DNA from 3 places in the Curtobacterium sp. BH-2-1-1 genome. Region 2 is predicted to be linked to each of the others. Evidence: predicted binding sites of a transcription regulator. Region 2 holds the regulator's gene; each other region holds the start of a gene.
What was found. Region 2 encodes HrcA, which represses chaperone genes, less so after heat shock. Its sites were predicted from a motif close to TTNGCACTCGNNNNNNNCGAGTGCNAA; they were not measured.
Positions count from the first base shown of each region.

Region 1: the regulator HrcA is predicted to act here: its motif matches at 3,238-3,264, upstream of groES (co-chaperone GroES).
Region 3: the regulator HrcA is predicted to act here: its motif matches at 2,724-2,750, upstream of BJK06_RS07720 (Hsp20/alpha crystallin family protein).

Region 1 is NZ_CP017580.1:2,021,448-2,029,190, reverse strand. Features, by position in the region: partial or broken gene BJK06_RS19125 (ABC transporter substrate-binding protein) at 183-596, shown strand; gene BJK06_RS19120 (ABC transporter substrate-binding protein) at 725-1,516, shown strand; gene rarD (EamA family transporter RarD) at 1,749-2,711, opposite strand; gene groES (co-chaperone GroES) at 2,844-3,140, opposite strand; gene BJK06_RS09650 (SAM-dependent methyltransferase) at 3,304-4,506, shown strand; gene BJK06_RS09645 (DUF4190 domain-containing protein) at 4,632-5,354, opposite strand; gene tsaD (tRNA (adenosine(37)-N6)-threonylcarbamoyltransferase complex transferase subunit TsaD) at 5,478-6,527, opposite strand; gene rimI (ribosomal protein S18-alanine N-acetyltransferase) at 6,520-7,071, opposite strand; gene tsaB (tRNA (adenosine(37)-N6)-threonylcarbamoyltransferase complex dimerization subunit type 1 TsaB) at 7,068-7,694, opposite strand.
Region 2 is NZ_CP017580.1:3,333,835-3,341,577, forward strand. Features, by position in the region: gene lepA (translation elongation factor 4) at 1-1,153, shown strand, start outside; gene BJK06_RS15790 (hypothetical protein) at 1,163-1,651, opposite strand; gene BJK06_RS15795 (DUF1990 family protein) at 1,784-2,431, shown strand; gene BJK06_RS15800 (HAD family hydrolase) at 2,442-3,152, opposite strand; gene hemW (radical SAM family heme chaperone HemW) at 3,181-4,398, shown strand; gene BJK06_RS15810 (DUF4870 domain-containing protein) at 4,400-4,789, opposite strand; gene hrcA (heat-inducible transcriptional repressor HrcA) at 4,898-5,914, shown strand; gene dnaJ (molecular chaperone DnaJ) at 6,043-7,155, shown strand; gene BJK06_RS15825 (16S rRNA (uracil(1498)-N(3))-methyltransferase) at 7,155-7,743, shown strand, end outside.
Region 3 is NZ_CP017580.1:1,629,061-1,636,803, reverse strand. Features, by position in the region: gene BJK06_RS07735 (sensor histidine kinase) at 1-822, opposite strand, end outside; gene BJK06_RS07730 (SDR family NAD(P)-dependent oxidoreductase) at 1,143-1,829, opposite strand; gene BJK06_RS07725 (hypothetical protein) at 1,903-2,223, opposite strand; gene BJK06_RS07720 (Hsp20/alpha crystallin family protein) at 2,235-2,666, opposite strand; gene BJK06_RS07715 (NYN domain-containing protein) at 2,841-3,575, shown strand; gene BJK06_RS07710 (hypothetical protein) at 3,784-3,966, shown strand; gene BJK06_RS07705 (MarR family winged helix-turn-helix transcriptional regulator) at 4,013-4,570, shown strand; gene BJK06_RS07700 (TetR/AcrR family transcriptional regulator) at 4,639-5,247, shown strand; gene BJK06_RS07695 (YciI-like protein) at 5,323-5,634, shown strand; gene BJK06_RS07690 (hypothetical protein) at 5,664-6,137, opposite strand; gene BJK06_RS07685 (TetR/AcrR family transcriptional regulator) at 6,205-6,759, opposite strand; gene BJK06_RS07680 (NADH(P)-binding protein) at 6,824-7,567, shown strand; gene BJK06_RS07675 (Gfo/Idh/MocA family protein) at 7,660-7,743, opposite strand, start outside.

The sequences.
Region 1 (7,743 bases), 1.3 Mb from region 2:
GTCCGGTCGACCGCGCCCGGGCCATGGGCTCGAGACCCGCGGGTTTCCGCAGACCTCGCGTCACGGCTGGGTAACGAAACACTTTGCGTACCGCCCCGTCACGCGGCTGAAACACCGTGACCCTACGTTCTCTCACATCCCCAGCGGGACCTGAGGTTCCGCGCAGAGAAAGGGCTCCACGGATGATCAGAACCACCCGTGCCACCACGGCACTGGCAGTGGCAGGAGCGGCGGCGCTCCTCCTCGCCGCCTGTTCCACCACCAGCGGCGGCACCTCACCGTCCTCCTCCGCGTCGGGAGGCGCGAAGAAGGACCCCGCCGCGAGCTGCAAGGCCCCCGACACCCCGGGCACCGACGCGCTGAAGATCGGCACGATCCTCCCGCTCACCGGTTCGCTCGCCTACCTGAACCCGCCCGCGGAGTCCGGTGTGGGACTCGCGGTGCAGGACATCAACGCGGCCGGCGGTGTGCTCGACAAGGACGTCACCATCGACCCCGCCACCGACTCCGGTGACAGCAACGACATGACGGTGTCGAGCTCCGCGGCGACGAAGCTCGTGAACGCGAAGGTCCCGGTCGCGATCGGCGCCGAGTCCTCCAGCGTCACGCTCAACGTCATCGACCAGCTCACGAGCAACTGCATCGTGGAGATCTCCCCGCGAACACCGCGTCGGACCTGTCCGGCTACTCGTCGTACTACTACCGGACCGCTCCGCCGGACTCGGTGCAGGGTTCGGCGCTCGGCCAGCTCGTCACGGGTGACGGCAACGCCAAGGTCGCGTTCCTCGTCTTCAACGACACCTACGGCACCGGCCTCCGCAACACCGTGCAGAAGGCGATCGAGGACTCGGGCGGATCCGTCGTCTACGGCGGCAAGGGCAAGGGCCAGGAGTTCCCGCCCGGCCAGACGACCTTCTCCTCCGAGGTGACCGCGGCGCTCGCCACGAAGCCGGACGCCATCGTCGTCCTGGCCTTCGACGAGACGAAGTCGATCATCCCGGAGCTGAAGTCGCAGGACGCCGACATGTCGAAGATCTACATGTCCGACGGCAACACCGCCGACTACTCGAAGGACTTCGACAAGGGCACGCTCACCGGCGCGCAGGGCACCATCCCCGGTGCCTCACCGAAGGACGAGTTCAAGGCCCAGCTCTCCGCCTACTACAAGAAGTCGTCGGGCAAGGACCTCGCCGACTACTCGTACGCGGCCGAGTCGTACGACGCCACCGTCCTCGCCGCCCTGGCCGCGGTGAAGGGCAAGGGCACGGACTCCGGCACCATCCAGGCCAACATGGCCGCGGTGTCCGGTGCCGACGGCGGCACGGAGTGCTCGACGTTCAAGAACTGCGTCGCCCTGCTCGACAAGGGTGAGGACATCCACTACACGGGTCCGTCGGGCATCGGTCCGTTCGACGACAACAACGACCCGTCGAGCGCCTACATCGGCATCTACAAGTTCGACGGCGACAACAAGCCCGTCTACCAGAGCGCGATCCAGGGCTCGGTCAAGAAGTAGTCGGCAGCACCAGATCGACAGCGCCTCGCGGCCCGGCCGCGGGGCGCTGTCGCGTGCGGCGGCGGCGGCGGGCCGGCGGCGGCGGGCCGGCGGCGGCGGGCCGAGACTCGGCTGCGCGGACAGTTCCGTGGCGGACACGGCGCGAAACTGTCCGCCGGGCCGAGACTCGGGGCCTGACGGGCGGACAGGCAGGCGGACAGGACACGGGCCCTGGAGGCGCGGCTCGGCCCCGTCAGACCGGCTCGGCCGCGGTGGGCGCTACCGCCCGGCGCCGCGATGCCCGAGCGGCCAGGAACGAGTCGGCCGTCAGGATGACCAGGGCGAGCCAGACGATCCCGAAGCCGAACCACCGGGCACCCGACATGGGCTCGTGCTGCACGACCACCCCGACGAGCAGCTGCATCACCGGCGCGAGGTACTGCGTCAGCCCGAGCGTGGACAGGCTCACCCGACGGGCGGACGACGCGAACAGCAGCAGCGGCACGGCCGTCGCGGGCCCGGTCAGCACTGTCACGAGGACGTGCACCCAGCCCTCGCTCGTGAACGTCACCCCGCCGCCGAGGCCGGTCGCGCCGAGCACCACGAGGGCGACCACGGCGATCGGCAGCAGCCACACGGTCTCGATCGTCAGGCCGCTCAGGGCGTCCACCGTTCCACCGACCCGCTTCTTCACGAGCCCGTACAGGCCGAACGAGAACGCCAGCACGAGGGAGATCCACGGCATCTGTCCGTAGCCCACCGCGATCACGACGACGGCCACGATGCTGATGCCGACGGCGGTCCACTGCAGCGGACGCAGGCGTTCGCGGAGCACCACGACACCGAGCGCGATCGTCACGAGCGGGTTGATGAAGTACCCGAGCGCCGCCTCGACCGTGTGGCCCGTGGTCGTCGCCGCGACGTACACGGTCCAGTTCACCAGGATGAGCACGGCCGCGAGGCCCATCACGAGCATCACCCGACGCTGGGCCATCAGGGTGCGGGTCCGGAGCCAGGAGCGGGTGACGGCGATCGCGATCGCGCAGAACACCAGCCCGAAGACGATCCGCCAGGCGACGATCTCGAACGCGCCGGCGGGGGCCATCGCCGCGAAGAGCAGCGGCATGAGTCCCCACAGCCCGTACGCGATGATCGCCTGCACGACGCCGACGGATGCCTCGCTGCGGGCCGGGCGCGCCGGGGACGGTTCACTCACGGAACCATCCTAGGAACGGGCACCGACGGCGCGGGGCCGAGCCGCGCCTCCTGGACCCGCCGACCCGGCGCGGAACGCGAGAACGCCCCGCCCGGCCGGAGCCGAACGGGGCGTTCGCGATGTGTACTGGACTCAGTGCACGATGACCGCGAGGACATCGCGCGCCGAGAGGACGAGGAGGTCCTCGCCCGAGTACTTGACCTCGGTGCCGCCGTACTTCGAGTAGATGACCTTGTCACCCACGGCGACGTCCAGCGGGACGCGGTTGCCGTTGTCGTCGATACGACCCGGGCCCACGGCGACGACCTCGCCCTCCTGGGGCTTCTCCTTCGCGGTGTCCGGGATGACCAGACCGGAAGCGGTGGTCTGCTCCGCCTCGACCTGGCGGATGACGATGCGATCCTCGAGCGGCTTGATGCTGACGGCCACGGTGACCTCTTCTTTCTCGGTACTGACTCGGTACAGATGAAAACCGTGTTGGCACTACGCACAGGAGAGTGCCAACCGCCCCAACTCTAGGGCGTCGTTGGCACTCGGTCAATCCGAGTGCCAACGTCCGACCGGGCTCTCGGCGACCTGGGAGGATCGTCGGGTGGAAGCCGCCGATCTCGCCCAGTTGCTGACCCCCGAGGGGATGGCCCTGCTCGACCGTACCCCGGCCGTGTCCGACGGTGGTGAGATCGTCCGGGTCGTCTCACGACTGCGCTCCGAAGGACACGATCCGGGCCTCGTCGCGGCGGTCCTGACGCAGGCGAAGCTCCGGCAGAAGGCCCGTGGGAAGTTCGGGGACTTCGCCTCCCGCATGCTCTTCACCGAGGCCGGCCTCGAGCAGGCGACCCGGCTGCAGGTCGCCGCCCAGCACGCCGGACGCTTCGCCGCCGCGGGGCTCACCCGGGTCGCCGACCTCGGGTGCGGCATCGGCGGGGATGCGATGGCGATGGCGGCGCTCGACCTCGAGGTCACCGCGGTCGACCGTGACGAGGTCACCGCGGCCGTCGCGACGCACAACCTCTCGCTCTGGGACTCCGCCCGGGTGGAGCTCGGCGACGCCGCTTCGTTCGACCTGTCCCGCGTCGACGGGGTCTGGATGGACCCGGCGCGCCGGACCTCCGGCCACGCGAACACGAAGCGCCTCGCCGACCCGGACGACTGGTCCCCCTCGCTCGACACCGTGTTCGCTGCCGCCACGACCACCCCGACGGGCGTGAAGCTCGGGCCGGGCGTCGACCGCGACCTCATCCCGGACACGGCCGAGGCGCAGTGGACCTCCGTGGACCGCGAGGTCGTCGAGCTCGCCCTCTGGTTCGGCCCCCTCGCCCGCCCCGGTGTCCGCCGTGCCGCGACCGTCATCGGGGCGCACGGGATCGCTGAGCTCACGGGCGACGCCGACGCCGCGGACGTCGAGGTCGGCGCGCTCGGCGCGTACCTGTACGAGCCGGACGGGGCGGTCATCCGTGCGCGGCTCATCGGCGACCTCGCCCGGTCGCTCGACGGCCGGATGCTCTCCGACGGCATCGCGTACGTCACCTCGGACCGGGCCGTCACGACACCGTTCGCGCAGGGCTTCCGGGTGCTCGACACGATGCCGCTCGACGTGAAGCAGCTCGCCGCGCGGCTCGCGGCGGAGGACATCGGGACCGTCGAGATCAAGAAGCGCGGCGTCGACGTGGACCCGGCGCAGTTCCGGAAGCGGTTGCGGTTGCGCGGACGGGGGCGCGTCACGCTCGTGCTCACCCGCCTGGAGGGACGGCACACCGCGATCCTGTGCGAGCGGCTGGGGGACGTGGCCGGCTAGGCCGCGGGGCGGCGGCGCGGGCGCGCGGGCGCGCTCGCGCTCTGCACAACGAAAGTCACCCCGAACCGCGGCGATCCGTGGTTCGGGGTGACCCTCGTTGTGCGAGCGGGTCGCCGGGGTCCTGGTCAGCCGATGAAGGCGCCGGACCCGTAGTCGTCGTAGTTCGAGTACGAGCTCCCCATCGAGGCGAACGCGAACAGCCCGATGATCCAGAGGATCCACACACCGGTCATCACCCAGCCGGCGATGACACCGGTGAGCGCCAGAGCGCGCCCGCTCTCACCGGTCTGCTTGATGCGGCCGAGGGCGAGGTGGCCGAGGATCGCGCCGGCGGGACCCAGCAGGATCGCCATGAAGAACAGCGGGATGGCCCCGAGGCCGAACACGATGGACAGGATCGCCAGCGTGTTGGTCTTCGGACGCTGCGCGTAGGGCTGGTAGCCCGCGGCCGCGTAGGGGTTCTGCTGGCCCGGGGCGGCGTACGGGTGCTGCTGGCCGGGGGCCGCGTACGGGTTCTGCGGCGCGGCGTACGGGTTCTGCTGCTGCGGAGCGCCGTAGGGGTTCTGCGGCTGCTGCGCGGCGTACGGGTTCTGCGGCTGCTGCGGCGCCGCGTACGGGTTCTGCGGTGCGGCGTAGGGGTTCGAACCCTGCGGGGCGCCGTAGCCCGGGTGCGCCTGCTGTCCGGACTGCCCCCACGGGTCGTTCGGCGCTGCCGACGGTGCCTCGGGAGCGGACGCGCCGTACTGCTGCGGCTGCCCGGACTCGGGCTGGGCCGCACTCGACGGCACCGACGATGCGTTGCTGTCCGGCGTCTCGCCCGGCTTCGGCCACTGGTTCTGATCGGACACCGTCCACCCCTCTCGGCGCCACGGTCGTCGGCGCCTCATGTGAATCCTCCCACAGACACTCCCCTGCGGGCCGGACGCGAGCACGGCGCAGACCGGACGCGGAACGGCGTCGGCCCGCGAGCGTCAGACCTGGACGGTCGTCACCGGCAGCGTCGAGTCCGCCGCGATCCCGAGGTCGCTCGGCGCGTGCCCCTCGGCGACGAGCCGGGCGCCGATCGCCGCGATCATCGCCCCGTTGTCCGTGCAGAGGTCGAACGGCGGGATGCGGAGCTCGACACCGGCCGCAGCACAGCGCTCCTCGGCGACGGCCCGCAGCCGGGCGTTCGCCACGACGCCGCCTCCGAGCAGGAGCCGGTGCACGCCGGTGTCCTCGCACGCACGCAGCGCCTTCGTCAGGAGCACGTCGACCACGGCCTCGCGGAAGCTGGCGGCGACGTCGGCCACGGGGACCTCGCGCCCCTCGTCACGGCAGCGCTCGACCCACCGGGCGACGGCGGTCTTCAGTCCGGAGAAGGAGAAGTCGTAGCGGTGCGCGGCCATGTCCTTCGGCAGCGTCAAGCCGCGGGGGAAACGGATCGCGGTGGGGTCGCCGTCCGCCGCGGCCTTGTCGATCTGCGGGCCGCCGGGGTACGGCAGCCCCAGGAGCCGCGCGACCTTGTCGAACGCCTCGCCCGCGGCGTCGTCGATCGTCTCGCCGAGCAGTTTCACGTCGCCGACGAGGTCCTCCACGAGCAGCAGCGACGTGTGCCCGCCGGACACCAGGAGCGCCACCGTCGGCAGGTCGATCTCGGACCCGTCCGACCGGAGGACGTCGGCGCCGACGTGCCCGACCAGGTGGTTCACGCCGTACAACGGCTTGCCCGTCGCCACCGCGAGGGCCTTCGCAGCGCCGACCCCGACCATGAGCGCCCCGGCGAGGCCCGGCCCGGCGGTCACCGCCACGGCGTCGAGCTCGTCGAGGGTGACGCCGGCCTGTTCGAGCGCAGCAGTCAGCGTCGGGGTCATCGCCTCGAGGTGGGCCCGTGCGGCGACCTCGGGGACGACCCCGCCGTACCGCGCGTGCTCCTCCATGCTCGACGCGATGACGTTCGCGAGCAGGGTGTTGCCGCGCACGATCCCGACACCGGTCTCGTCGCAGCTCGTCTCGATGCCGAGCACGAGTGGTTCAGCCATCGAGGGCCTCCTGTCCGATGGGGCCGACGCCGGACGGGCCGACGCCGGACGGCCCGACGCTGGGAGCCGTCGCGAGCTCCGCCCGCATCACCCACGCGTCCACACCGTCGGGCTGGTAGTAGCGGGGGCGGACGGCGATCCGCTCGAACCCGAACGCCGTGTACATCGCCTGAGCCACGGGGTTGTCGGCGCGCACCTCGAGGAAGACCTCGTGCACGCCACGCCGCCGTGCCTCGTCGAGGAGCTCGGTGAAGAGCACCCGACCGAGGCCCTTCCCCCGCTGGTCCGCCGCGACTGCGATCGTCTGGATGTCCGCCACGGGGTTGCCCGCCAACGAGGAGAGCCCGGCGTACCCGACGATCGTCGGCGCCCCACCCTCGGTCGTCTCGACGACGACGTAGTACCCGTGCGGCGAGTACAGCTCGCCGGACATCTGCGACGCCGACCAGGCATCGGTCGGGAACGACGCGTGCTCCAGCCACATCACGTCGTCGAGGTCCTGCGGGTGGGCGCGCCGCAGGCGCAGCCCGTCGGGCAGCGTCACTGCTTCACCCGCTTGGGCGCACCCGGCATCGTGACGTCCGGATCGCGGAGGTAGAGGGGCGCGTCCTCGGCGAAGGGCGCGCCGGAGGTGAGCCGGTCTGCGGCGAGCGCGCCGAGCCTCCAGGACGGGATGGACAGGGCCGTCACGCGGTCCCAGCCCACGGCGTCGGGCCAGGAGGCGCGGATCGCCTCGTCGAGGTCCGCCGGCTTGGCGAGTCCGGGACCCGCGACGCGCGTGCCGGTCTGGTCGTAGGCGCTCCAGTAGACCTCGCGCCGACGCGCGTCCGTCAGGACGACGAACGGACCGGGTCCGTCCTGGTCGGCCGCGACCGCGTCGTGGCTGACCAGCGGGAGGACGGGGACGCCGCGTGCAGCGGCGAAGGTGCGGGCTGCGGCGATGCCGACGCGCAGGCCGGTGAACGGCCCCGGCCCCATGCCGGCGATGACGCCCGAGACATCGGCGGGGGTGATGCCGGCCTCGTCGAGGACCTCGGCGAGGAACGGGCCGATGACCTCGGCGTGGCGGCGGCTGTCCTCGGTGCTGCGGGTCGCGAGGGCCCGCCCACTGCCCAGGTCGACGACGGCGACCGAGGTTCCGGCGGAGGTGTCGATCGCGAGCAGCACGGTCCCATCGTAAGCGGCGGCGCGGTTGCTCGATGCCGATCGAGCGCCG
Region 2 (7,743 bases):
CCCGCGCGAGAAGGTCCAGATGATGTCGACCAAGTCGACGCACGAGATCCTCGAGATCGGGGTGTCCGCGCCCGAGCCGAAGCCGACGAAGGGCCTCTCCGTCGGCGAGGTCGGGTACCTCATCACCGGGGTGAAGGACGTCCGCCAGTCGAAGGTCGGCGACACGGTCACGACGGCGCAGAAGCCCGCGACCGAGGCGCTGGCCGGGTACACCGACCCGAAGCCGATGGTGTTCTCGGGCCTGTACCCGATCGACGGCTCGGACTACCCCGACCTCCGCGAGGCGCTCGACAAGCTCAAGCTGTCCGACGCCGCCCTCGTGTACGAGCCGGAGACGTCGGTGGCGCTCGGCTTCGGCTTCCGCTGCGGCTTCCTCGGCCTGCTCCACCTCGAGATCATCACCGAGCGCCTCAGCCGCGAGTTCGGGCTCGACCTCATCACCACGGCCCCGAGCGTGATCTACGAGGTCACGAACGAGGACAACACCGTGACCGAGGTCACGAACCCGTCCGAGTTCCCCGGCGGCCGCATCGTCGAGGTCCGCGAGCCGATGGTCCGTGCGGCCATCCTCGCGCCGAAGGACTACGTGGGCGCGATCATGGAGCTGTGCCAGTCGCGCCGCGGATCGCTGCTCGGCATGGAGTACCTCGGCGAGGACCGCGTCGAGATCCGGTACGAGATGCCCCTCGGCGAGATCGTCTTCGACTTCTTCGACCAGCTGAAGAGCAAGACCCAGGGCTACGCGTCGCTCGACTACGAGCCCACGGGGGACCAGGCGGCCGACCTCGTGAAGGTCGACATCCTGCTCCAGGGCGAGCAGGTCGACGCGTTCAGCGCGATCGTGCACCGCGACAAGGCGTACGCCTACGGCACGCTGATGACCGAGCGCCTGCGCAAGCTCATCCCGCGCCAGCAGTTCGAGGTCCCGATCCAGGCCGCCATCGGCGCCCGGATCATCGCCCGCGAGAGCATCCGGGCGATGCGCAAGGACGTCCTCGCGAAGTGCTACGGCGGTGACATCACCCGCAAGCGCAAGCTCCTCGAGAAGCAGAAGGAGGGCAAGAAGCGCATGAAGATGGTGGGTCGTGTCGAGGTCCCGCAGGAAGCCTTCATCGCGGCGCTCTCCGGCGACGTCGAAGAGAAGAAGAAGTAGCGGAGCGCGTCAGACGCGGCGGGCGCGAGCCCGCAACGCTGCCAGGCCCAGTGCCGGGAGGCTCGCCGCGGCCAGTCCCGCGAGTGCGGTCCGCAGGATGACGAGTCCGGCAGCCGTGTCGTAGTCGGCCTGCGCCGCCGCGGCGAACCCGGCCACCACCGACCCGACCACCATCGCCAGCGTGCAGAACCCGAGCACGTAGGGCAGCCGGCGTGCCGAGTGTCGGCGCACCGCGAGCACGAGCGTCACCCCGAACAGGAGCACACCCGCTCCGGCGCTGCACGCCCCGAACGCCGCGATGGCGTTCGCGGTGTCGAACACGTCGACGTCCCCCGGCGGCGTCGTGACGTACCGGGAGGGAGCGCCGAGGCCGGCCGTCGCCCACTCGACCGCGGCCCGTGCCGTCGCCGCGAGCCCGAACGCCGCGAGCGTCAGGACGGCGAACGCGGCCGTCGTGCGGTCGACGGACCGCGAGCGAGCGAGGGGGGAGCGGGGCACGCACCCACGATAGGGGCGTGTCGGACGGGTGTCGGGCCTCCAGTTCGGGGCGCGCGGAAAGCGGACCGCCGGTTGCGCACCCGAGGACGACTCGGTTCGATCCGGGGGACGAGTCCCCAGTACAGTGGCCGCATGAGTACCCGCGGGAGCTACCGGACCGCCCTGACGTACGGAGCCGTGGGTGCGACCCAGGCGCCGGACCTCATGACGTACCCGCCGGAGGGGTTCGCCCCGTCCGAGTCGCGCTCCCGGATCGGCCACGGCGACCAGCGCTTCGAGACCGCGGTGACCCAGGCCCTGACCTGGCAGATCCAGGAGCGCAGCGGGATCCGCGTGCACGTCGAGGAGCAGCCCGACGACGACGAGGTCCGCTACAACCCGGTGACCTTCGACGAGGACGGCGTGCCGATCGCCCCGGCCTCGATCGGGACGCCCCGGGTGGAGAAGTTCGCCCCGGACGGCACGCCGCTCGTGACGGCGGGGACGAGCGCGACGCTGACGATGCACGCGTTCGGCCAGACGGTGCAGGCGCCGGTCCGGGTCGTCTCGATCATCGACGAGACCGACCGCAAGGGCTTCGCGTACGGCACGCTCGAGGGGCACCCGCTCTCGGGCGAGGAGTCCTTCGTCGTCGAGCGGACCCCGGACGGCTCGGTGTGGTTGCAGATCCGGCAGTTCTCGCAGCCGTCGAGCCGGAAGTGGCAGTTCGTGGCCCCGTTGCTCCGTCGGCAGCAGCGCGTGATGGCGCAGAAGTACCTCGAAGCGCTCCGCGGCGACTAGGTCTGCTCGGCTAGGAGCCCTCGCCGACCGGGCGGAGCGGCGGCAGCGCCACGATGGCGTCCTCGATGAGCGACGCGTCGTCGACGCAGTTCCGGGCGATCGTCACAGCTCCCGTGGCGCGGAGCGCGTCGACGTCGAACACACCGGTCGCCACCGCCAGGAACGGGATCCCGACGGCCTCGGCCGCCTCGCCGTCCCGCGGGGTGTCCCCGACGATGACGGCCCGGGTGCCCGCGAGGGCCTCGGCAGCACGCGCGGTCACTCCGCTGCGCTCGACCTCGGCGTCCCCGAAGTACGAGTGCTCCCAGTCGAACGCGTCGACGTCGAACCCGGCGCCCTGCAGCTTCACGCGGGCACGGTAGGGGGAGTTGCCGGTCAGCAGTCCGTTGCGCCAGCCGAGCTCGGCGAACCGTCGGACGAGGGCGATCGCACCCGGAGCCGGGCTCCGGTGGTCGCCGGACACGTGCCGTTCCTCGGTCAGGTCGTGCAGGTGGCGGCTCACGGTGGGGATGAGCGAGTCGTCCAGGTCGTGGGCCCGGACGTGCTCGGCGATGAGCCCGGCGTCGGTGCGGCCGTGCTGGTGTCCGACGCGGAGGACGAGGTCGCGACCCACCGCCCGCTCGAGCGCGAGGTGGTAGAGGTTGCCCGGCGAGGAGGCGTTCATCACGAGGGTGCCGTCGATGTCCCACAGCACCGTGGTGGGGACGGGGTGGTGCTCCATGTCTCCATCATGACGGACAATGGAGTCCATGCCGAGTGCTCTCCCGATCGCCGATCCCGCACCAGCGGACGGGCTGCTCTCGCCCGCGGCGTCCGCGGGTGACGTCCCGTTCGGCGTGTACGTGCACGTGCCGTTCTGCCGCGTGCGGTGCGGCTACTGCGACTTCAACACCTACACGGCGTCCGAGCTCCGCGGGGTCCGGCGGGACGACTACGCCGGGCACGCCGTGCAGGAGATCCGCTTCGCGGCGGACGTCCTCGCCCGCTCCGGCGTCCCGCGGCGCCCGGTGTCGACGGTGTTCTTCGGCGGAGGGACGCCGACGATGCTGCCGGCGTCCGACCTCGTGATGATCCTGCGGGCGATCGACGACACCTGGGGCATCCTGCCCGGGGCCGAGGTCACGACCGAGGCGAACCCGGACTCCGTCGACGAGTCGTCCCTGGCGACGCTGCGCGCCGGTGGGTTCACCCGCGTGAGCTACGGCATGCAGTCCGCGGTGCCGCACGTGCTCGCGACGCTCGACCGGACGCACGACCCCGAGCGCGTGCCGCTCGTCGTGGACGCCGCGAAGCAGCAGGGGCTCGACGTCTCGCTCGACCTCATCTACTCGACGCCGGGCGAGTCCCTCGACGACTGGCGCACCTCGCTCGACGCGGCCCTGGCGTGTGCGCCCGACCACGTCTCGGCGTACTCGCTCATCGTCGAGGACGGCACCGCGATGGGCCGGATGGTCGCACGCGGCGAGCTGCCGGCGCCGGACGACGACCTCGCGGCGGACATGTACGAGCTGGCCGACCAGGTCCTCGGCGACGCCGGGTACTCCTGGTACGAGGTCTCGAACTGGTCCCGCGGCGACCACCACGCGAGCCGGCACAACCTGTCCTACTGGAAGGGCCACGACTGGTGGGGCGTCGGCCCGGGCGCGCACTCCGCGGTCGCCGGCACCCGCTGGTGGAACGTGAAGCACCCGGCCGCGTACGCGAACCGGGTGCTCCAGGGCGAGTCGCCCGCGGCCGGCCGCGAGACCCTCGACGACGAGACCCGGTACGTCGAGCGCGTGCTGCTCGCCGCGCGGGTCCGCGGTGAGCTGGCGACGAGCGAGCTGGGCCAGGAGGCACGGGGCCGGGTCGCCGGCCTCATCGCACGTGGTCTCGTGGACGGGTCGGCCGCGGTGCGGGGACGGATCGAGTTGACCCTGCGGGGTCGCCTGCTCGCGGACGCGGTGGTCCGCGAGCTGCTCGACTGAGCTACTGCTTGATGAACTCGATCGAGAGCGGGTAGCGGTAGAACTGCCCGCGGTTGGCGGCGACGGCGGCCATGATCCCGAAGATGATCGTCAGGATCCCGATCACCGGCAGGAGCACCGCGCCGATCAGCACGATGGTCAAGAGGCCCGCGGCGACGTAGGCGATCGCCATCGTGATGTGGAAGTTCAGTGCCACGCGCGTGTGCTCGCGGATGAAGCCGCCGCGATCGCGCAGGACGAGGTAGGCCACGAGCGGCGCGACGAAGTTGAAGAAGATCCCGCCGATGTGCGTGAGCGTGGCCCAGAGGCGCTGGTCCTCGGGCGACATGGGCTGGGGCGGCTGGTACCCGCCCGGGAACTGGGGGCCACCGGGCTGCTGTCCGTAGGTCATGGCGGAAGCGTACTGGCAGGCGTGTGGAGAAGTCCCGGTCCGTCGGTGGTCGGGCGTAGGATCAGCAGTCGACACGTCCGAGTGCCAGATCGAGTGGAAGGGGTCCGGGTGGTCAGCGAACGCAGCCTCGAGGTCCTCAAGGCCATCGTGCGGGACTACGTCGCGTCACGCGAGCCGGTCGGTTCGAAGACGATCGTCGAGCGACACGCCTTCGGGGTCAGCGCCGCCACGATCCGGAACGACATGGCCCAGCTCGAGGACGAGCAGCTCATCGCGGCACCGCACACCTCGTCCGGTCGCGTCCCCACCGACAAGGGGTACCGCGTCTTCGTCGACCACCTCGCCGGCGCGCGGCCGCTGTCCAGCGCCCAGCGGCACGCGATCGAGACGTTCCTCGGGGCGCCGAACGACCTCGACGAGGTCCTCGGCCGCACGGTCCGGCTGCTCAGCCAGCTCACGAACCAGGTCGCCCTCGTGCAGTACCCCTCGATGGTGCGCGCGCGTGTCCAGCACATCGAGCTCGTCCGCCTCGGCGACAACCGCCTGATGGTCGTGCTCATCACCGACACCGCCCGGGTCGAGCAGCGCGTCGTCGAGACCGACGTGGCGCTCGACGAGGGCTCGCTCACCGAACTCCGCACGGTGGTGAACGGCGCCGGCGTCGGGCTGCTGCTGCAGGACGTCTCGACGGCGCTCCGCGCGGTGCCGCAGCAGATCCGCCCCGACGCCCAACCGCTCGCCGGGGTCGTCGTCGCGACCCTCATCGAGCAGGTCGCCGCCAACCGGCAGGACCGCCTGGTGATGGCCGGTGCGGCGAACCTCGCCAAGAGCGAGCAGGACTTCTCGGGCGGGCTCTTCCCGGTGCTCGAGGCGATCGAGGAACAGGTGACCCTGCTCCGCCTGTTCGGTGAGATGCAGATCGACGACGGCGTCGCGGCGCGCATCGGCGTGGAGAACGCCGAGTACGGGCTCGACGCGACGAGCATCGTCGCCGGCGGGTACCTGGCCGGCGGCGAACTCGCCCGGCTCGGCGTGCTCGGGCCGACCCGGATGGACTACGGCACGAACATGGCCGCCGTGCGCGCCGTCGCACGGTACCTGTCCAAACTCCTGGGTGAACATTGACCAGGTGCCCACGCGCCTGAGCGAGCCGGTCCCGACGGGGCGACCCGCGCCTCCAGGCCCACCGACGACCACCAGAACCGCGGCGACCGCCGCACCCGACCGACCGAACCGAACCGACTGAGGGATACGTGGCAGACCACTACGACGTCCTCGGCGTCCAGAAGGACGCCTCCGATGCCGACATCAAGAAGGCGTACCGCCGTCTGGCGCGCGAACTGCACCCGGACGTGAACCCGAGCCCCGACGCGGCCGAGCGCTTCAAGGACGTGACGCACGCGTACGACGTGCTGAGCGATCCCGAGCAGCGCCGCCGGTACGACGCCGGGCCCCAGGCCGACAGCCCCTTCGGTGGCGGAGCCGGCGGGTTCAGCGACATCTTCGACGCGTTCTTCGGTGGCGGTGGCGCCGGCGGTCGTGGCAACGGCCCGCGCAGCCGTGCCGAGCGCGGACAGGACGCCCTGCTCCGCATCGACGTCGACCTCGACGAGGTCGTCTTCGGTACCCACAAGGACGTCGAGGTCGACACCGCGGTGCTGTGCGAGACGTGCGGCGGTTCCTGCTGCGCGCCGGGCACGAGCGCGCAGACGTGCGACATCTGCGGCGGCACCGGCCACATCCAGCGCCAGGTCCGCTCGCTCCTCGGCAACGTCGTGACGAGCGCGCCCTGCGGCACCTGCCGCGGGTACGGCACCGTCATCCCGAACCCGTGCCCGACGTGCCAGGGCCAGGGACGCGTCCGCGCCCGCCGCACGGTGCCGGTCGACGTCCCCGCCGGGGTCGACTCCGGGCTCCGCCTGCAGATGCCCGGCCAGGGCGAGGTCGGTCCGGCCGGCGGCCCCTCCGGTGACCTCTACCTCGAGATCCGGGTGCGCCACCACGACGTGTTCAGCCGCGACGGGGACGACCTGCTCGCCACGCTCGAGGTCGCGATGACCGACGCCGTGCTCGGGACGACCGCGACGATCGACGGGCTCGACGGCCCGGTCGAGCTCGAGGTCCGGCCGGGTGTGCAGAGCGCCGACGTCCTCGTGATCAAGGACCGCGGCATCACGAAGCTCCGGGGCAACGGTCGCGGCGACCTCCGTGTCGGTGTGCAGGTCGTGACGCCGACGAAGCTCTCGCACAAGGAACGGCAGCTCGTCGAGCAGCTCGCGAAGTCGCACAAGGCCGCGAAGCCGCAGCTCGCCCGCTTCCAGCAGGGCATGTTCGGCAAGCTCCGCGACCGGTTCTTCAACTTCTGATGGCGTCGCTCTACCTCGTCGGGTCGCTCGACGGCGTCACGGTCGGCGACACCGTCCCGCTCGACGGGGCGGAGGGACGCCACGCCGTCACGGTCGCCCGGGTCCGGGTGGGGGAGACGCTGCGCCTGTCCGACGGTCGTGGCACCGTCGTGACCGGGGCTGTGACCGCGCTCGGGCGGGACACGCTCTCGTTGGCGGTGTCCACGGTCGCCGTCGACGACGCACCCACACCGACGCTCACGCTCGTGCAGGCGCTCGCGAAGGGCGGCCGCGACGAGATGGCGGTGCAGGCGGCGACCGAGATCGGTGTCGACCGGATCGTGCCGTGGTCGGCGGCCCGCAGCGTCTCCCGCTGGGACGGCGCGAAGGTCGAGAAGGGCCGCGCCCGTTGGACGGCGATCGCGCACGAGGCGTCGAAGCAGGCGATCCGTTCCCGGGTGCCCGTCGTCGACGCGCCGGTGACGACCGGGCAGCTCGCGGCTCCGGCTCCCGGTGCGGCCGAGAGTGCTCGCGCCGTCCTCGTGCTGGACCCGGTCGGCGACGTCCGGCTCTCCGAGTGGGAACCGCCGAGCGACGTCGCCGAGATCG
Region 3 (7,743 bases), 1.7 Mb from region 2:
GGTCGAGGCGCCGGAGCCGTCGATGTGCCCGAGCACCTGCCGGACCTCGACGAGGGAGCTCCGGGCGGTGCTGGCGATCGTGGCGCTCACCTCGCGAATGCGGGCCTCGTCGGCGAGGAACGGCACCGAGTCGGCCTGCGCGATGATCACGGCGAGGGAGTGGCCGACCACGTCGTGCACGTCGCGGGCGATGTCCGCACGGATCCGCTCGGACTCGGCGACGTCGATGGCCCGGGTGGCGGTGGCCTCGGCCTCGGTGGCGACGGCCTCGGCTCGGGACGCCGCGGCCTCGGCGTCCGCCCGGCGTTCGGACTCGCGGTCCCGCGAACGGAAGGCCCGGACGGCGACCCCGCCCGCCCAGACCCCGAGGAGCGCTGTCACCGGCGCGGCCATCGCCAGGAACGCCTGGTCGCGCGGGCCGTTGATGAGGACGAGGAACCGGAAGCCGGTGAGTGCGAGGTAGAGCGTCGCGCTGATGCCGGCAACGAACGCCAGCAGGCCGGACACGATGACCTCACCGCGCGTGCCGACGACCGCCGCCGTGCCGATGACCACGAAGATGGCGATGTCGACGAGCGACGGCCGTTCACCGCCGCCGACCTGGACGATGCCGAGGACGACGACCATGAGCATCGCCGCGGACGGTGAGACCCGTCGGAGCGCGATCGCCCCGGCCGCGGCGAGGACCGCGAAGAAGCTCGCGTGCTCGAGCTCGAGGTCGATCGGGAGCAGGAAGACGAACGCCGCGAAGACCGCCCAGGCCACGTCGATGATGATCGAGCGGGTGGCGAGCGGCCGGATGAACGTGCGCCGTTCCGTCACGGCACGATCATCGCACGGGGGCGTCGTCCGCCGGTCACGGGACCGGCGACATCGCGATGAGGGCGGTGGCCGTGACCGTGACGATCGCGGCGCAGACCAGCAGGGTGGCGATCGTGTGCTTCGTCGAGGACTCCATGCTCCGAGCCTCGCCGAGTGGGGCACGCCGGGCATCGGGCGCACGGGTGAACGCGTTCATCCGCACGGATGAAGGCGTCTGGTCCGTCGCGACGCGACCGGGTGGCGGCCAGGAGGCGCGGGTCGGGCCCGCACCGCGCCTCCCGGCCCGCGAATCGCACGGATCTGCCGGACCCGCCCGTCGGTCAGATGGTGATCTGGCCGAGCACGCGGTGGGCGATCGAGATCGACTCACCGGACATCACCGACAGTGGCGACGCGAGGAACGCGACGAGGTCGGCGATCTGCTGCGGGCTGGAGTCGCCGGGGCCACCGGGGCGGACCTCGGTGCTGGGGGTGTCCGTCACCAGCCCCGGGTTGACGACGTTCACCGTGACACCGGAGCCGGCGGCCTCGTCGGCGAGGTTCTTCGCGATGACGCTCACCGCGGCGTTGCGGAGCGATGCGGTGATGTTGCCCGACAGGTAGGCGTTCTGTCCGCTGATCACGACGACGCGTCCGAACCCGGCCTCGCGCTGGGCGGGCAGCACCGCGTTGGCGATGCGGAGGAACCCGAGTGCCTTGCCGTCGATCGCGGTGACGACCTGCTCGGGGTCGGACTTCTTCGCCGGGTCGAGGGTGCCGGCACTCGGGGCCGCGGTGACGACGAGCGCGTCGATGCGGCCGTGCTGCTCGAGCACCCGTGCGACTCCGGCGTCGACGGAGGCCTGGTCGGCGGTGTCGATCGCGACGCTGTCGGGGGAGTCGCCGGCGCTGCGGGAGGCCACGACGACGGTCGCCCCCTCGGCCCGGAGTCGATCGGCGACGGCGGCGCCGATGTACCCCTTCCCTCCGACGACGAGCGCGACACGGTTCTGCAGTTCGAGGTCCACGCCGTCACGCTACGCCGGAACGCCTCGGGCTCGGCACACGTCGTGCACCGAGCCCGAGGCGTCGTCGGTTCGATCAGCTGCTGCGGCCGCTCCCGCCGACCGTCAGGAGCGCACCGGTGTCGGTCTCGTCCGTACGCGGCGGCTCGAACAGGCCCGAGTACGCCCGGACGGCGCTCCACCCCGCGATGAGCAGGACGGTGCCGGCGACGGCGGCGACCCACGGCACCACGGCCCACCGGTCCCAGAGCGACGGGACGGCCAGCCACGTCAGGAAGTTCCCCGCGAGGCCGCCCGTCGCCCCGAGCAGGACCGCGGTCCGTCGGTCGAGACTGGACAGCGCGAGCGCGACCGTCACGGCGGCGATCGCGGCCAGGGCGTTGACGAGGTCGAACACGGCTGCCGCTCCTACTCCCCGCTGCCGACGGCGAGCTGCTCGCGGCCACTGCCCGTGGTGACGGCGATCTTGCGGGGCTTCGCCGACTCCTTCACGGGGATCGTGACGCTCAGGACGCCGTTGTCGTAGCCGGCCGTGATGCGCTCGGCGTCGAGGCCGTCGCCGAGCGTCAGCTGACGGACGTAAGTACCCGGCTGGCGCTCTCGGGTGAGCCACTGCGAGCCCTCGGGAGCGCCGAGGGTGCGCTCGGCGCGGATGGTCAGGACCGAGCCGTCCACGTCGATGTCGACGGAACCCGGGTCGATGCCGGGCAGGTCGACGTCGAGGACGTAGTGGTCACCAGTGCGGTAGAGGTCCATCGGCATCGAGCGGGGGCCCGCGGTGCCGAGGAGGGAGCCGGCGAGACGGTCCAGCTCGCGGAACGGATCGAAGTTCATCGTCATCGGTGTCAACTCCTTCGTGTCTGGTGTTGAGTCCCCTCGACTCAACTGCGACATGTTTTAGCACTCAAGCCTGGCGAGTGCCAAAAGAACGCTCTGAATCCGCTCGGAGCGTGGGATCCCCGGCGAAATACACAGGAGTCACGGGCGTCGGCGCGGGACCCGTACCGTTTGCCCATGCGAGTCGGGGTGTACGTCGATGGGTTCAACCTCTACTACGGCGCGAGGAGCATCTGCGGTCGTTCCACTCCGGGCTGGCGGTGGCTGGATCTCCGCGCGCTGTCCGAGAACCTGCTGCGCGGACCGGGTGCGCAGTGGGGGTCGGCCACCATCGAGCGCGTCGTCTACTGCACCGCCCGGGTGAGTGGTGCGGAGAACCCGCAGGGGCAACACGACCAGGACACCTACCTCCGAGCGCTTCGACGGCACGGCGCGGTCGACGAGTTCGCCATGGGCAACTACGTCACCCGGGTCGCGACCGCACCGCTGGCGACGCCCGATCGGCGGGGACGCCCGCAGCTGACGCGCGCCGACTGGCCGCTCCAGGTCCGTGACCCGCACGGCGCCGACGTCCCCGGCGCGACCTTCATGGCATCGGTCGCCCGTCGTGAGGAGAAGGGCTCCGACGTCAACGTCGCGGCGCACCTGCTCATCGACGTGTTGACGAAGCGTGTCGACGCCGCGATCGTCATCAGCAACGACAGCGATCTCGAGTTCCCCGTCCGGCACGTGCGGACCCTCGTGCCGCTCGGACTGGTGAACCCGACGCCGGGGTACCGAGCCGGCAAGCTCGCCGGCGACCGAGATGACGGGGTCGGCGGACACTGGTGGTACCAGTTGACCGACACTGACGTGCGTGGAGCGCAGCTACCGGAACAGGTCGCCCACATCCGACGGCCCGAGTCCTGGTAGTGTCATCCCATACCACCCGGCCCCTCTGGGGCCGGGTTTTTTCATGCCCTCCGTGCGTCGCGAATGACAGCGATGTAGTTCGGCTGGGCTGACTGTTCAGTGCGTGAACCGTACAGAACACGAATTGTTCGTTTTGCTGATCGTTCACGTTGTGAAAGACTTCGGGCGTCCGATGGGGACAGCAACGACGACGAGGGGCGGTATCGCAATGCACAGCACGTACACCGGGATGCCGCGACAGGCACGGCTCGGCGGCACCCACACGCGCGTCGGTCTGACCGACCCCGCGATCATCGACGCCTACGTCGAGCGCCGCATCCAGGACCCGTCGCTCCTGTCCGGTCGCTCCGAACCGTCCTACGCCGACTTCTTCTCGGTCCCGGCGGCCTAGGCCCAGCACCCCCGATCCGCACCAGGCAGAGAGCACACCCGACCAGATGCCGTTGACCGTCGTCCGCCGTGAGCACATGCACCTCTACGCCCGGGAACCCCGGTCGCGTGCCGCGAAGGGCGCCGTGGACGCGCTCCTCCGCCTGCAGCACGCCGAGGAACAGCAGCTCGAACAGGCCCGGTCGGAGAGCGGTCTCACCAAGAACGAGTTCCTCGCCGTCCGGTACATGCTCCAGGCGCACCGGGACGGCCGGGCCATGGGTCCGAAGGACCTCGCCGTCATGCTCAACGTGTCGAACGCGTCGGTGACGAAGATCGTCGACGGGCTCGTCGAGAAGGGCGACCTCGTCCGCGCGCCGCACCCCACCGACCGTCGGGCACAGGTGCTCGAGCCCACGGTGCAGGCGGCGAAGAAGATCGACGCGTCCTACGCGCGCTTCCACGAAGCCGTGGTCGAGGTGATGGACCACCTGTCTTCTGAGGAGAACGACGTCCTCGCACGCTGCCTCGTCCAGATCACCGAGGCCCTCGTCGGTGGCGCGCCCGCTCCCGTCGACGAGTACACGGTCGACCCGGACGGCGACGCGGAGCCGTACGACTCCTGAACCGGGCGGTCCGTAGCGGCGCCGAGCCGCGCCTCCCGGAAAAAACCTTCCAGCGGTAAGTTGGGCGCATGACGCACCCTGCCGACGACGACGCGGCCCTGCCGCGACGCGGCTACCGCAAGGGTGCCGAACGACGGACGCAGATCCTCGACGAGACGATCCGCATGGTCGCCGAGCAGGGTGTCGACGCGTCCTCGCTGCGATCCGTCGCGGACGCCCTCGGGATCACCCACGCGGCGCTGCGGCACTACTTCCCGAGCCGCGACGAACTGCTGCTCGCGGTCTACCGCGAGCACGAGGTCCGCGAGCAGGGGGCACCGGACCGGATGAAGTCCGCGATCGGGGACATGCGGGAGAGCGCCTCGCGGAATCGCGCGGTCCCGGGGCTGGTGCAGCTGTACACGACCCTGGCGGCCGATGCCGTGCAGGAGGGGCACCCCGCCACGCGGGACTTCATGCGGGAACGGTTCACCCGGCTGCGGGCGGACCTGGCGGAGTTGATCGAGGCGGACCAGGCGTCCGGCCGGATCCGGGCCGACCTGGACCCCGTCGACCTGGCGTCCCTGAGCATCGCGGCGTCGGACGGACTGCAGGTGCAGTGGCTGCTCGACCCCGACGCGGTCGACGGCGAGCGGGTGCTGCGGTTGCTCGAGCAGATCGTGCCGCCGGCGGGCTGACCGGACCCGCCGGTCCTGCCACACTCGTGTCAGCGGGGCCGTGGGTCCCGCTGACGACCGGATCGGAGCAGGACCATGCACGCCGTACTCGAGTACACCTACGTCGACGACTACCTCGAGCGCCGAGATGCGTTCCGCCAGCAGCACCTCCGGGCGGCCTGGGCTGCGGCGGAGCGCGGCGAGCTGCTCCTCGGCGGTGCGGTCGGCGAGGGGACCGGACCGTTCACCGCGCTGATCGTCTTCGTCGGCGACGACGCGCTCGGGCGTGCGCGGGCGTTCGCGGCGACGGACCCGTACGTGACCGGGGGACTCGTGACGTCGTGGACCGCGCGACCGTGGACGACCGTGGTGGGCGATCTCGCGGCGGGACCGGTCCGCCCCGACTGAGGCTCTCGGGAACCGGCGACGTCGTCGGGTCAGCCGTAGCCCTCGTCGGTCAGCCGCCAGCCGGCCGGCGTGTGGCGGAAGCAGAACTGCCACCCGGGGAGGTCGCCCGGTTCGGCGCCCGTCATGTTCGTCTCGGTGACGTCGACCGGGATGCACTCCTCCGCGGATCGGCCCGTCTCCTTCGCGCTCAGTCGCGAGACCGCCCCGATGTGCCGGTAGCCGAGCAGGTCGGGGTGGTCGTCGAACCACGAGGACGGGGTGCGTCCGCCGCACCAGGCCGCGTCCGGACCGCCGCTGTCGTCGGTGAGGGCCTCGGTGACAGCACAGTCGTGTGCCTTCGCGGCCCGGAGGTAGACGCGGAGGACCTGTTCGGAGGACGCGCTCGCGGGCGGGAGCCGCACCGCCACGGTCTGCGCGTGCGTCACCGACACCACGGTCACAGTGCCGGCCGCCACGAGCACGGCGGCGACCACCCCTCCGAGCACGAGCCGACGTCTCCCCACGCGCTCATCCTGGCAGGGGGTGGACCCGCCGATCGCCCGGTGCAGCTGCGAGTCGGTGAGGGGGCGTTCAGTTGCGCGGGAGCCCTGCGACGTACGCGCCGAGCACCGCTCGGTCGTCCACGGGCGCGACCCCCGCGACGCGGTAGAGGAGCAGTGCATCGACGAGTCCGACGAGGTCGACCGCGGATCGCCGGGGGTCGTCGACGCCGATGCGGTCGAGCAGGTCCTCCGCCGTGGCGAGCAGCGCGGCGCGCACCGGGTCGGCGCCGGTGAGGGGTGCGCGGAGCGCTTCGTCGTCCCGGAGCTCCAGGAGGAGGGCCAGGCGAGCGGCTTGCGCCTCCGCCCGCTCTGCGAGGCCCTGGAGGAACGTGGCGGCGACCTCGACGACCGTCGCGTCGTCGAGTGGCTCGGGGAGACGCAACGCGCCCAGCTCCGTCGACAGCTGCTCCGTGATGCGCGCGACGACGAGCGCGGTCAGTTCGCGCCGCGTCGACGCGTAGTACGAGGTCGATCCGGCAGGCACGCCGGCCTCGGTGTCGACTGCCCGGTGCGTCAGGGCTCGGACCCCACCGCGAGCAGTGAGCCGTACTCCCGCGTCCGCCAGGTCCTCGCGTCGCCCCATGCTCTTCCCCTCTCGCCTCTACCATCGTAGTGTTCTCTACGGATGTAGAGCCGAAGGGGGCACGATGCGGGTTGCAGTGGTCGGAGGCGGGATCTCCGGAGTCGCGATCGAGGCAGCGCTGGGGGCACACGGCTGCTCGGTCACGAGGTTGTCCCGGTCATCGGGGTTCGACGTACTCGCGGACGACGCGGTCGATCGGCTGGCGTCGGTCCGGCCGCAGGTCATCGTCGAGGCGACCGGACGGTTCACGACGAGTCGGCGGCGTGCGACGGACTTCTTCACGCGCTCGACGGCGGTGGTCGGTGCGGCGGCCGAACGGTCCGGGGCGCGACACGTGGTGCTGTCCATCGTCAACTGCACCAGGTCCGAGGTGCAGGGCTACGGGTACTTCGCCGGCAAGACCGCACAGGAGCAGGCAGCGGGAGCGGCGGGCCGGGGCGCCACGATCGTCCGTTCGGCCCAGTGGTTCGAGTTCGCTGCGCAGAACCTCGAGCGGTTGCGCGTCGGGCCGATCGCGTTCGTGCCGCGGATGACCATCGCTCCGGTGTCGCTCGAAGCGGTGGCGACGGTGGTGGCCGAGGTCGCGACGGGCCGGCGGTCCGCGCCGGTCGTGGAGGTCGCCGGGCCCGAGACGACGTCCCTGTGGGCGATGACGACGGCGCTGCCGCATCCGGGCGTGGTGCCCGTCCCGATGCCGATCCCGGGCCGGACGGGCCGGGCGTTCCGGGACGGAGCGCTCCTGCCCGCGGACGACGTCGAGGTGGTCGGCCCGACGTTCCACGAGTGGCTCGCGACCGCACGGCCGTAGCCGACGCACCGGAGCCGCGCCGCGCCTCCTGGCCCCCCGTACGCAGAACGGCCGGCCCCTGTCGGAGCCGGCCGTCCTGCGGAGCGCAGAAGCTACGCGGTGAGCACCGCAGCCGACGGATCGAAGTCCTCCGGCAGCGGCGGGACACGGTCCACCGTCGACGTGATGTCGACCGC